DNA from 2 places in the Micromonospora sp. ATA51 genome. Region 2 is predicted to be linked to the other one. Evidence: riboswitches for the same ligand, from Rfam matches in the RefSeq annotation. Region 2 holds a riboswitch; the other holds the start of a gene.

Evidence for each region. A riboswitch is a leader RNA that binds a small molecule or an ion and turns the genes downstream of it on or off. The one in region 2 is predicted to bind cobalamin.
Region 1: another riboswitch for cobalamin. It lies ahead of bluB (5,6-dimethylbenzimidazole synthase); the one in region 2 lies ahead of cobN (cobaltochelatase subunit CobN).

The regions. Positions count from the first base shown of each region.
Region 1 covers NZ_JAEVHJ010000366.1:99-5,127, reverse strand. The annotation lists gene JNW87_RS33140 (crotonase/enoyl-CoA hydratase family protein) at 1-107, opposite strand, end outside; gene JNW87_RS33135 (DUF397 domain-containing protein) at 243-434, opposite strand; gene JNW87_RS33130 (helix-turn-helix transcriptional regulator) at 425-1,192, opposite strand; gene JNW87_RS33125 (flavin reductase) at 1,588-1,836, shown strand; gene JNW87_RS33120 (DMT family transporter) at 1,950-2,657, opposite strand; cobalamin riboswitch at 2,858-3,057, shown strand; gene bluB (5,6-dimethylbenzimidazole synthase) at 3,095-3,715, shown strand; gene JNW87_RS33110 (Rieske 2Fe-2S domain-containing protein) at 3,869-4,720, shown strand; partial or broken gene JNW87_RS33105 (peptidoglycan-binding protein) at 4,854-5,029, opposite strand, start outside.
Region 2 covers NZ_JAEVHJ010000282.1:2,528-7,556, forward strand. The annotation lists gene JNW87_RS29905 (MFS transporter) at 1-920, shown strand, start outside; gene JNW87_RS29910 (hypothetical protein) at 1,087-1,425, shown strand; cobalamin riboswitch at 2,013-2,142, shown strand; gene cobN (cobaltochelatase subunit CobN) at 2,501-5,029, shown strand, end outside.

The DNA of each region.
Region 1 (5,029 bases), on a different contig from region 2:
GCGTCCGCCATGGCCCGGGCGGTCGGTCCGTCGACGGCGTTCCGGGCCGCCGGCCGGTCCAGGATCACCGTGGTCACCGGCCCGTCGTGCTCCACGCGTACGCCCATCGGGTCAGCATGCCCGCCGACGACGCCGGCACGCCAGGTTTCCGCCGCGCCGTGCTGCCCCTTCAACAGGTCAGGTCAAGGCCCGCGTTCGCTACGAAGCTGATGACGTGAACGAATCGCGGGTGTCGGCCAGCCTCAGGAGCGCTCGCGCATCTCGGCGACGAATGCCCGCCAGGCGGCCAGGGTGAAGGTGAGGGCCGGGCCGGTCGGGTTCTTCGAGTCGCGGACCGCGACCAGGCCGGGGAGGTTGTCGGCGACCTCGACGCAGTTGCCGCCGTTGCCGCTGCTGCGGCTGCTCTTGCGCCACCGGGCGCCCGTCAGCTCCATGTCTCCGCCACTTCCCTGATGAGGTCGACCGACTGCCAGTGGGACAACGCCTCGCCGCGCACGTTCTCCCACGCGGCCATTATCGCCGCGATCTCATCGACGTCGCTAACCACTTGTCCCTGGAGCTGGTTGTCGAGGTAGCCGGCGAGTCGGTGGTCCGGGCAGGCCGCGATCACGAACGGACCGTTAAGGCCGGCGTATGCGCCGACCGAGGACGGCACGACGTGGACCCGGACGTGCGGTTCGGCGCAGGCGGCAACCAGCGCGTGGAGTTGCTCGCGCATCGTCTCCGGACCACCGACGGGCCGGCGGAGAACTCCCTCGTCGATCACGGCGGTGAGCTGCGGCGGGTCCTCTCGTCGGAGGATGCCCTGGCGGGCGAGCCGAGACGCGATGTGTCGGTCGATGTCGGTCCTCGGCAGCGTGCCGGCGCCGGTGAGAACAGCTCTGGCATAGGCCTCGGTCTGCAGTAGGCCCGGCAGAACGAGGGATTCAAAAGACCGCAGCGACACCGCCTCGCGCTCGATCTCCTGCCAGGGACGGAACCAAACGGGCTCACGACGTCTTGAAGTGTCCGGCCAGATGTCCCCGACGTCCCGCCCCAGCACCTTCGCCGCCGAGATCCGATGCCGGGGATGAGGGATGCGGCCCTCGCTGAGCCACCGCCCCACGGTCTTCGGGTCCACGCCCACTCGCTCGGCGAGCGATTCGGTCGTGTGCCCGGTCTCGCCGAGCGCCACCCGCAGCGCGTCGTTCACGGTCCCTCCATCGGACGTCTCAAATATCCACCGACCATATAGCTACGCGGTGTATCTGTCCGACCACCGAAGGGAGCGTGTTGGGCAGGACGGCGCGGCCGGTGGAGGCGAGGAGCCCGGCGGTCGGCGTCAGCGCTGGGGCCGCCCCGCCAACGACGTCGGGGCGGCCCCCTCGAACCACTTCGAAGGGAGCCATCCGTGCGTTTCCGGTTCTGGCGACACCAGCCCGAGAGGTCGATCCAGGTACCTCGGCAGCGGACGCCGCTGAACGAGTGGCCGAGCTGGGCGACCCGGCCCACCCAGGTCTTTCCGGCGACCGAACCGGGCCGAGCGGGCAACCTGACTCCGGCACAGCGCTGGCGGGCCGGCGGATGGCGGCGCGACGGCGGCGGGAGGTGAGCCGCCCGTCCCGTCCGCACCTGCCGATGCGTCCGCTGTGGCGGTGCCGGGCCTGTGGCGCGGAGTGGCCCTGCCAGCCGGCCCGACTGTCCCTGCTGGTCGAGTACCGCGAGGACCGGATCGCGCTGCTGGTCTACCTGGGCACCCTGATGGCCGAGGCGAGCGCGCAGTTGTCCCAGCTCAACGGCCACGCCGCGCCGGAGAATCTGGCCGAGCGATTCCTGTCCTGGGCGCGCGCCCGGTGACTGCGCCGGGCGCGGCGGGCCGGGGTGGGGGTCAGGTGCGACGGGCCAGGGTGGCGCCGAGGGCGGCGCCCACCACGCAGCCCACCCCGAGCAGTTGCGGCCAGGCCAGCAGCTCACCCAGGAGCAGTGCGCCGACCAGCGCCGCCACCGCCGGTTCCAGGCTGAGCAGCACCGCGAAGACCCGGGCCGCAGCCGGCGCAGGGCGGCCAGCTCCGCTGAGTACGGCAGCACCGACGACAGCAGCGCCACCCCGAGCCCGAGCGCGAGGACCCGGGGGCGAGCAGCTCCGCGCCGCCCGACGCCACCCCGAAGGGGAGTACGCAGAGCGCCCCCACCGCCATCCCCGCCGCCAGCCCCCGGGTGCCCGGGACGTGTCCACTCATCGCCTTGCCGAGCAGCACGTACCCGGCCCAGCCGACCGCGATCAGCGCGCAGAGCAGCAGGCCGACGGCGTCCACCCTGACCCCGCCGAGCCCGGCCAGCAGCAGCACGCCCGTGCCGGCCAGCGCTGCCCAGAGCACGTCGGTGAACCGGCGGCTGCCCAGCAGCGACACCAGCAGCGGACCGGCGAAGCCGACGGTGACCGCCACCCCGAGCGGCACCCGCTGCAGGGCGGCGTAGAAGGCGAGGTTCATCGCGGCCATGGCCACCCCGAACGCCCCGACCAGCCCGGCCGCCCGCCAGCCCAGCCGCAGCCCCGGCCGGCTGGCCGCGAGCAGGACCAGTGCGCCAAGGCCGAGCCGCAGGGTGGTGGTGCCCCCCGGGCTGGTCGCCGTGAAGAGCTGCTTGGCGACTGCCGCGCCGACCTGCGTGGAGACCATTCCGAGCAGCATCAGCAGCGGCGGCGGTACGGCCTCGGGGCCGCCGAGCGCCGCGGTGAGCCGGGCGCCGGGTGGACCGGCAGGGGGCGGGAGGCATGCGCGTACACCCGGAACACGATGGCGGTCCGGCGGTGCGGCCGCGACCGGATTTCCCGCTCCCCGGGCCGGTCCTGCCGGCCGGGGCGGGCGCTAGCATCGGCGGCGGCACGATCATGTGAGGTGCCCCGCGCGAGCGGGGAGAATCGGGAAGCCGGTGGAAATCCGGCACGGGCCCGCCGCGGTGACCGGGGAGCCACCGTCCACGCGCGTCACGCGCAGCCACTGGCCGTACGGCTGGGAAGGCGGACGGCCAGGCGTCGATCCGGGAGTCCGAAGACCGGCCTCGCGTCAGCCTGCCCGCCCCTTTCGGGCCGGGCCGAGCGCAGCGGGAGCCTGCCTTGGATCTGTACGACGTCATCCACCGCCGTCGGGACGTACGCGCCGAGTTCACCGGGGCGCCGGTGCCGGACGACTCGCTGGACCGCATCCTCACCGCGGCGCACGCCGCGCCGAGCGTCGGCCACTCCCAGCCGTGGGACTTCATCCTGGTACGCGACCCGGAGACCCGCCGCCGCTTCCACCGTCACGTGCAGGTCGAGCGGGACACCTTCGCCGCCACCCTGGACGGTTCGGCCGCCGAGCGGTTCGCCCGGATCAAGATCGACGGGGTGCTGGAGTCAACGCTCTCGGTCGTCGTCACGTACGACCCCGCGCGCGGTGGTCCGGCCGTGCTCGGCCGGCACGCCATCGCCGACGCCGGGCTCTATTCGGTCTGCCTGGCCATCCAGAACCTCTGGCTGGCCGCCACCGCCGAGGGGCTCGGCGTCGGCTGGGTCTCCTTCTACCGGGAGCCGTTCCTGGCCGAACTGTTGGGCATCCCGGCCGGCGTCCGTCCGGTCGCCTGGCTCTGCCTCGGCCCGGTCGCCCACCTCGAGACCGTTCCCGACCTGGTCCGCCACGGCTGGCGCGCCGGTCGCCCGCTCGCCGCCGCGCTGCACGCCGACCGCTGGTCCGCCTGACGCCCGCCCCGCCGCCGCCCTCAAAATCGCGCTGTCTCCGGTCGAGCGTGATCTTGAGGACGCGCGGGTGGGCGTCGGGTGGTCCGGGTATCGGAGGGGTGATTCGTCGTCGCCGCCCGGTTTGGGGCCGCTCCTGCGGGGAAGTCGGACCGAGTGCGTGAACTGATAACGAAACTCGAACAGGCCTCCGCGCTGGACCGGGTGGGCGACCGGTTGCAGCGCGCGGTCCAGACCATCCTGCGTCCACAGCGGGTTCGCGACGCGCTGCACGGCGTCTGGCTCGGGCATCCGCTGCACCCGGCGATGGTGCAGGTGCCGGTCGGCGCCTGGATCTCCGCCGCCGTGGTCGACCTGATGCCCGGGCAGCGCCGGGCCGCCACCGCGCTGGTCGGTGTCGGTACGGTCAGCGCACTGCCGGCCGCGGTGGCCGGGCTCAACGACTGGGCCAGCCTCACCCGCGACCAGCGCCGGATCGGGCTGGCGCACGCCGCCTCCAACACCATCGGGCTGGCCCTCTACACCGGCTCACTGGCCGCCCGGCTGAACGGTCGGCACGGGCTGGGCCGGGCGCTGGCCTACCTGGGGCTCTCCGCCGCGAGCACGGGGGCGTACCTGGGCGGGCACCTGGCGTACAAGCAGGGGGCGCAGACCACCCAGAGCGTCTCCGAGCTGCACCGGATCAGCGACGGCTGGCACTCCCTGGCGGACATGGCCACGCTGCCGCAGCGGCAGCTGGTCACCCGCGAGGTGGACGACGTCTCGGTGATCCTCTACCGGCACGGTGACGAGGTCACCGTGATGCTGGAACGCTGTCCGCACCAGAGCGGCCCGCTCGGCCAGGGCGAGGTGCAGGAAATCGACGGCCACGACTGCGTGGTCTGCCCGTGGCACGGCAGCACGTTCCGGCTCAACGGCGGCGAGGTCGTGCACGGGCCGTCCGCGAACGACCAGCAGATCCTGCCGACTCGGGTGGTCAACGGCGTCCTGGAGACCCGCCTGCCCTGACTGTGAGGGTGGCGGACCCCGAAGCGACGACCGCCGCCAATCGCCGGACCGCCGCCGACCGCCGGACCGCCGGACCATCGACAGGCCGCCGACCGCCACCGGTCGCCGGGGCGGTGGGGTTCGCGGGTGCCGGTCAGTCCCTGCGGTGCCGGCCGTTGGACAGCGCCCGCCCGGCGACCCGGACGACCGGCCGCCGTCGCAGGCCGAGCACCGCGCCCATCTGCGCGCCGACGATGCTCGCCACCGCCAGCACCGCGGAAACCGCCAGCGGCCGGTTGATGCCGTCGTCGGTGATCGCCCGAGACGCTC
Region 2 (5,029 bases):
TGACGGTGGTCGGGCTCTCCGCCGGGCTCGCCGGCTCGCTGTCCGGCGTCGCCGTCGGGCTGTTCGCCTTCGGCTACGGCTCCGGCGCCTGCGATGTGGCGATGAACATCGAGGGCGCGGCCGTGGAGAAGCGGCTGGGCCGGACCATCCTGCCCCGGTTCCACGCCGCATGGAGCCTCGGCTCGGTGGCCGGCGCGGGCATCGGCGCCGGGGCGGCCCGGGTGGGCGTACCGGTGGGGGTGCACCTGACCGTGCTGGCGATGGTGGTGCTGGTCGGCACGCTGCTCGGCGCCCGGTCCTTCCTGCCGGCCGCCGCGGAGGCCGACGGCCCGGCCCAGCCGGCGGCCCGGCGGCGGGCGCTGCTGGCCGCCTGGCGGGAGCCGCGGACCCTGCTCGTCGGCCTGCTGGTGCTGGTGATGGCGTTCACCGAGGGCAGCGCGAACGACTGGCTGGCGGTCGCCTTCGTCGACGGGTACGGGGTCAGCGAGGCGGTCGGCGCCGCCGTCTTCGGCGTCTTCGTGGTCGGCATGACGCTCGGCCGGACCGCCGGCACCGTGGCCATCGACCGCTGGGGACGGGTGCCGGTGCTGCTCGGCACCATCGGCCTCGCCACCGCCGGGGCCACCCTGGCGGTGCTGGCCGGCTCCGGCCCGCTGGCGGTCGCCGGCGTCGCCCTCTGGGGGCTCGGCGCCTCGCTCGGCTTCCCGGTCGGGATGAGCGCCGCCGCCGACGACGAGGACCGGGCGCCCGCCCGGGTCAGCGTGGTCGCGGTGATCGGCTACACCGCGTTCCTGGGCGGGCCGCCGCTGCTCGGCCTGCTCGGCGACCACGTCGGCACGCTGCGCGCCCTGCTCGTCGTGCCGATCCTGCTGCTGCCCACCCTCGCCCTGGTCCCGGTGCTGCGCCCACCGGCCCGCTGACCGGTCCGGGCTGGGACGCCGGATCGGCGATCTGGCGGTAACCACCCGGGCGGGATACCGCCATATCGCCGACCTGGGCCGAGTCACGGCGGACTCCCACCCGGCTCGCAGCCGGTTCTCAGGAACCGGTGCTCCACTGGAGGGACGCCGAGGAGAGGAGCCGGAGATGAGCTGGTTCAGCCGACGGCCCCGGGCCGTCGACCGGACGACCCCGACGAAGCTCGACCGCGAGGCGACCGGGGAGGACCTGGCCGCGCTGGAGGCGTTCGTGACCAGCCGGCAGGGCGTGGAGTTCTACCTGGAGCCGGAGACCACGGCGACCGACACCACGGTGGTCGCGATCGCCCACGACGGCGAGTGGATCCGCCGCCGGACCGGCTCGCCGCGCGCCGCCGGGAAGATCGCCCAGAAGCACGCCATCCCGCTGTACGAGGCGGCCCGCACCGGGTACCCGGAGCGGATGCGGGCCTGGAACCGGGCCCACCCGGAGCGCCGCGCCCGCTGACCGGCCGCCACCCGGGCGGATCAGCCGGCCAGCACTGCCTGCGCCCCGGCTCGGGTCACCCGCTGTGGCCGGAGAGGCGGCGGGGAGGTCGGCCGCGCGCGACAGGCCCTGGATCTCCCGGGCGGGCGCCGGGCTCCCCCCGCGTCGACGATCACACTTCCGCCGTCGTCGCCGATGACCGCCGCGCCGGGCCGCACGTTGCCCGGTCGGGATCGCCCGGGGAAGCCGGCACGGCCGGCGACATGTCGGAGCGTGACGGCGTCGATGGTGGCAATTCCGCACTGAGCGCTGGACGGCGGTCGAATGCTGACCGGGACACCAGCCCGTCCGCGCGGCCGCAGTGGTCCCGTCAGGGCGAACGGGTCGTCGGCGGACCGGACGGCCATGGGTGGGAAATGGTGCGGCCCAGATGTACGGCGGGGCCGGAAGTCCAACCCTCGCGCATGGACCGTGGTCATTGCGAGTGGTGGCGTCCGGTCGGCGGCGCAATTGACGTCCGTGCCCGCCGGTGGCGGTGCGGGCAGCCAGGTGCCCGCCGTTGACCCGCGGCGGGCCGGTGTGGCAGCATTCGCGGCCTGACGGCAGTGAAGGAAGCCGGTGCGATTCCGGCGCGGTCCCGCCACTGTCACCGGGGAGCGATCCCCCCTCGTGAGTCACGGCCGTGTGTCTGCGGTTGGAAGGCCGGGGGTGAGCGTCGATCCGGAAGCCAGGATACTTCGGCCGTCGGGAGTTGACCCCAGGGCGTGGACACCCGAGGAGGACCCGATGCACGGCTGCTCCGCCATCGACGATGATCGTCGCATCCGGCCGGCGCGCACCGACGCGCCGACGACCGATCACCCCGCACCGCGTTCCGGTCGCCCCCCCCGTGCGCCCGGCCCGCCGCGCCGCCGCCCGCCTGACCCGGCCCGGCGCCGCCGCTTTCCGCTGAGGTTCCCTCCCGTCCGGTCCGCCGCCGGCCGCGTCCGCGTAGCCACGCGTCGCGGGTGAGCCGGCCGGCGGGCGGCTGAACCCGCGCCCACCCCTGCCCGTCGGCGGTCGACCCGCCCCCGGGCGTCACTCTCCGGAGCTGTCCGTGCTCATCCTGCTGCTCTCCACCGCCGACACCGACCTGCTGGCCGCCCGCGCCAGCGGCGCGGACTACCGGCTGGCCAACCCCGCCCGGGTCGCCGCCGACGCCGTGCCCGCGCTGCTCGACGGCGCCGACCTGGCCGTGGTACGCCTGCTCGGTGGCCGGCAGGCGTGGCCGGACGGGCTGGCGGCCGTCCTCGCCTCCGGCGTGCCGACCGTGGTGCTCGGCGGGGAGACGCTGCCCGACGCCGAGCTGATGGCGGCCTCCACCGTGGCCGCCGGGGTGGCCACCGAAGCGCTGGCGTACCTGGTCGAGGGCGGCGCGGACAACCTGGCCCAGCTGGCCCGGTTCCTCTCCGACACGGTCCTGCTCACCGGCGAGGGCTTCGCCCCGCCCGCGCCCACCCCGCCGTACGGCATCCTCGGCGACCCCGCCCACGACGGCGGCCGGGCCACGGATGGCGACGGACGGCCCACGGTCGGGATCGTGTTCTACCGGGCGCACGCCCTGGCCGGGAACACCGCCTTCGTCGAGACCCTGGCCGACGCGGTCGCGGCGGCCGGCGGGCGCCCGCTGCCGATCTTCTGCGGCTCGCTGCGCGGGCTCACCCCCGGCGCCGGACCGCTCGACCTCTTCGCCCGCTGCGACGCGCTCGTCGTGACGGTGCTCGCCGCCGGCGGGACGGTCGCCGCCGACGCCTCCGGCGGGGGCGACGAGGACGCCTGGGACGTCGGCGCGCTCGCCGCCCTCGACGTACCGGTCATCCAGGCGCTCTGCCTGACCAGCACCCGGGAGCAGTGGGCCGCCGGCGACGCCGGACTCTCCCCGTTGGACGCCGCGATGCAGGTGGCCATCCCCGAGTTCGACGGGCGGATCATCACCGTGCCGTTCTCGTTCAAGCGGATCGACGCCGACGGGCTCTCGGTCTACGAACCCGATCCGGAGCGGGCCGCCCGGGTCGCCGGCATCGCGGTGCGCCAGGCCCGGCTGCGGCACGTGCCGAACGCCGACAAGCGGGTCGCCGTGGTGCTCAGCTCCTACCCGACGAAGCACTCCCGGGTCGGCAACGCCGTCGGCCTGGACACCCCCGCCTCGGCGGTACGGCTGCTCGCCGCCCTCGCCGACGCCGGCTACCGGCTGGGCGGCGCGCCCGTGCCCGACCACGGGGACGCGCTGATCCACGCCCTCATCGCGGCCGGCGGGCACGACGTCGAATGGCTGACCCCGGAGCAGCTCGCCGCCGCCGAGGCCCGGGTGCCCGGGGAGACCTACCGGCGCTGGTTCGACGCGGTGCCGTCCTCGCTTCGCGAACGGATGCGGGAACACTGGGGAGAGCCGCCCGGCCGGCTCTACACCGACGGCGGGGACGTCGTCCTGGCCGGGCTGCGCTTCGGCAACGTGGTGCTGCTGATCCAGCCGCCGCGCGGCTTCGGGGAGAACCCGATCGCCATCTACCACGACCCCGACCTGCCGCCCAGCCACCACTACCTGGCCGCGTACCGGTGGCTGGCCGCGCCGGTCGCCGACGGCGGCTTCGGCGCGGACGCGGTGGTGCACCTCGGCAAGCACGGCACCCTGGAATGGCTGCCCGGCAAGGGGCTCGGGCTGGCCGCCGGCTGCGCCCCCGACGCCGTCCTCGGCGACCTGCCGCTGGTGTACCCGTTCATCGTCAACGACCCCGGCGAGGGCACCCAGGCCAAGCGCCGCGCCCACGCCGTCGTCGTCGACCACCTGGTGCCGCCGATGGCGCGCGCCGAGACGTACGGGGAACTGGCCAAGCTCGAACAGCTCCTCGACGAGTACGCCACCGTGCAGGCCCTCGACCCGACCAAGGTGCCAACGGTCCAGGCGCAGATCTGGGACCTCGTGCGCGCCGCCGAGCTGCACCACGACCTGCACACCGAGCGGATGCCCGACGCCGCGGACTTCGACGACTTCGTGCTGCACCTCGACGGGTACCTCTGCGAGGTCAAGGACGTGCAGATCCGCGACGGGCTGCACGTCCTCGCCCAGGCGCCCAGCGGCGAGGCCCGGGTCAACCTGGTCCTCGCCGTGCTCCGCGCCCCGCAGGTGTGGGGTGGCGCGCGCGCCCTGCCCGGCCTGCGGCAGGCCCTCGCCGCGAGCGTCGGCCTGGACGAGCAGGCCCTGCTCGCCGCGCCCGGAACCCGGGTCGGCCTGCCCGAGGCGCTGACCGACGTGGTGGACGGCCCCGCCGCCACCGCCGCCGACGCGGTCGACCTGATCGAGGCCCTGGCCCGCCGCCTGGTCGTCGGCATGGAGACCCTCGGCTGGGACGCCGGCAAGGTCGACGCCGTCGTCCAGGAGGTCACCGGGCGGACGCTCCCCGACGCCGCCGACGTGCTGCGCTTCGCCGCCCGCGAGGTGGTGCCCCGCCTCGACCGGACCACCGACGAGATCGACCGGGTGCTCGGCGCGCTCGACGGCCGCTTCGTCCCGCCCGGCCCGTCCGGCTCGCCCACCCGCGGCCTGGTCAACGTGCTCCCCACCGGCCGGAACTTCTACTCCGTGGAC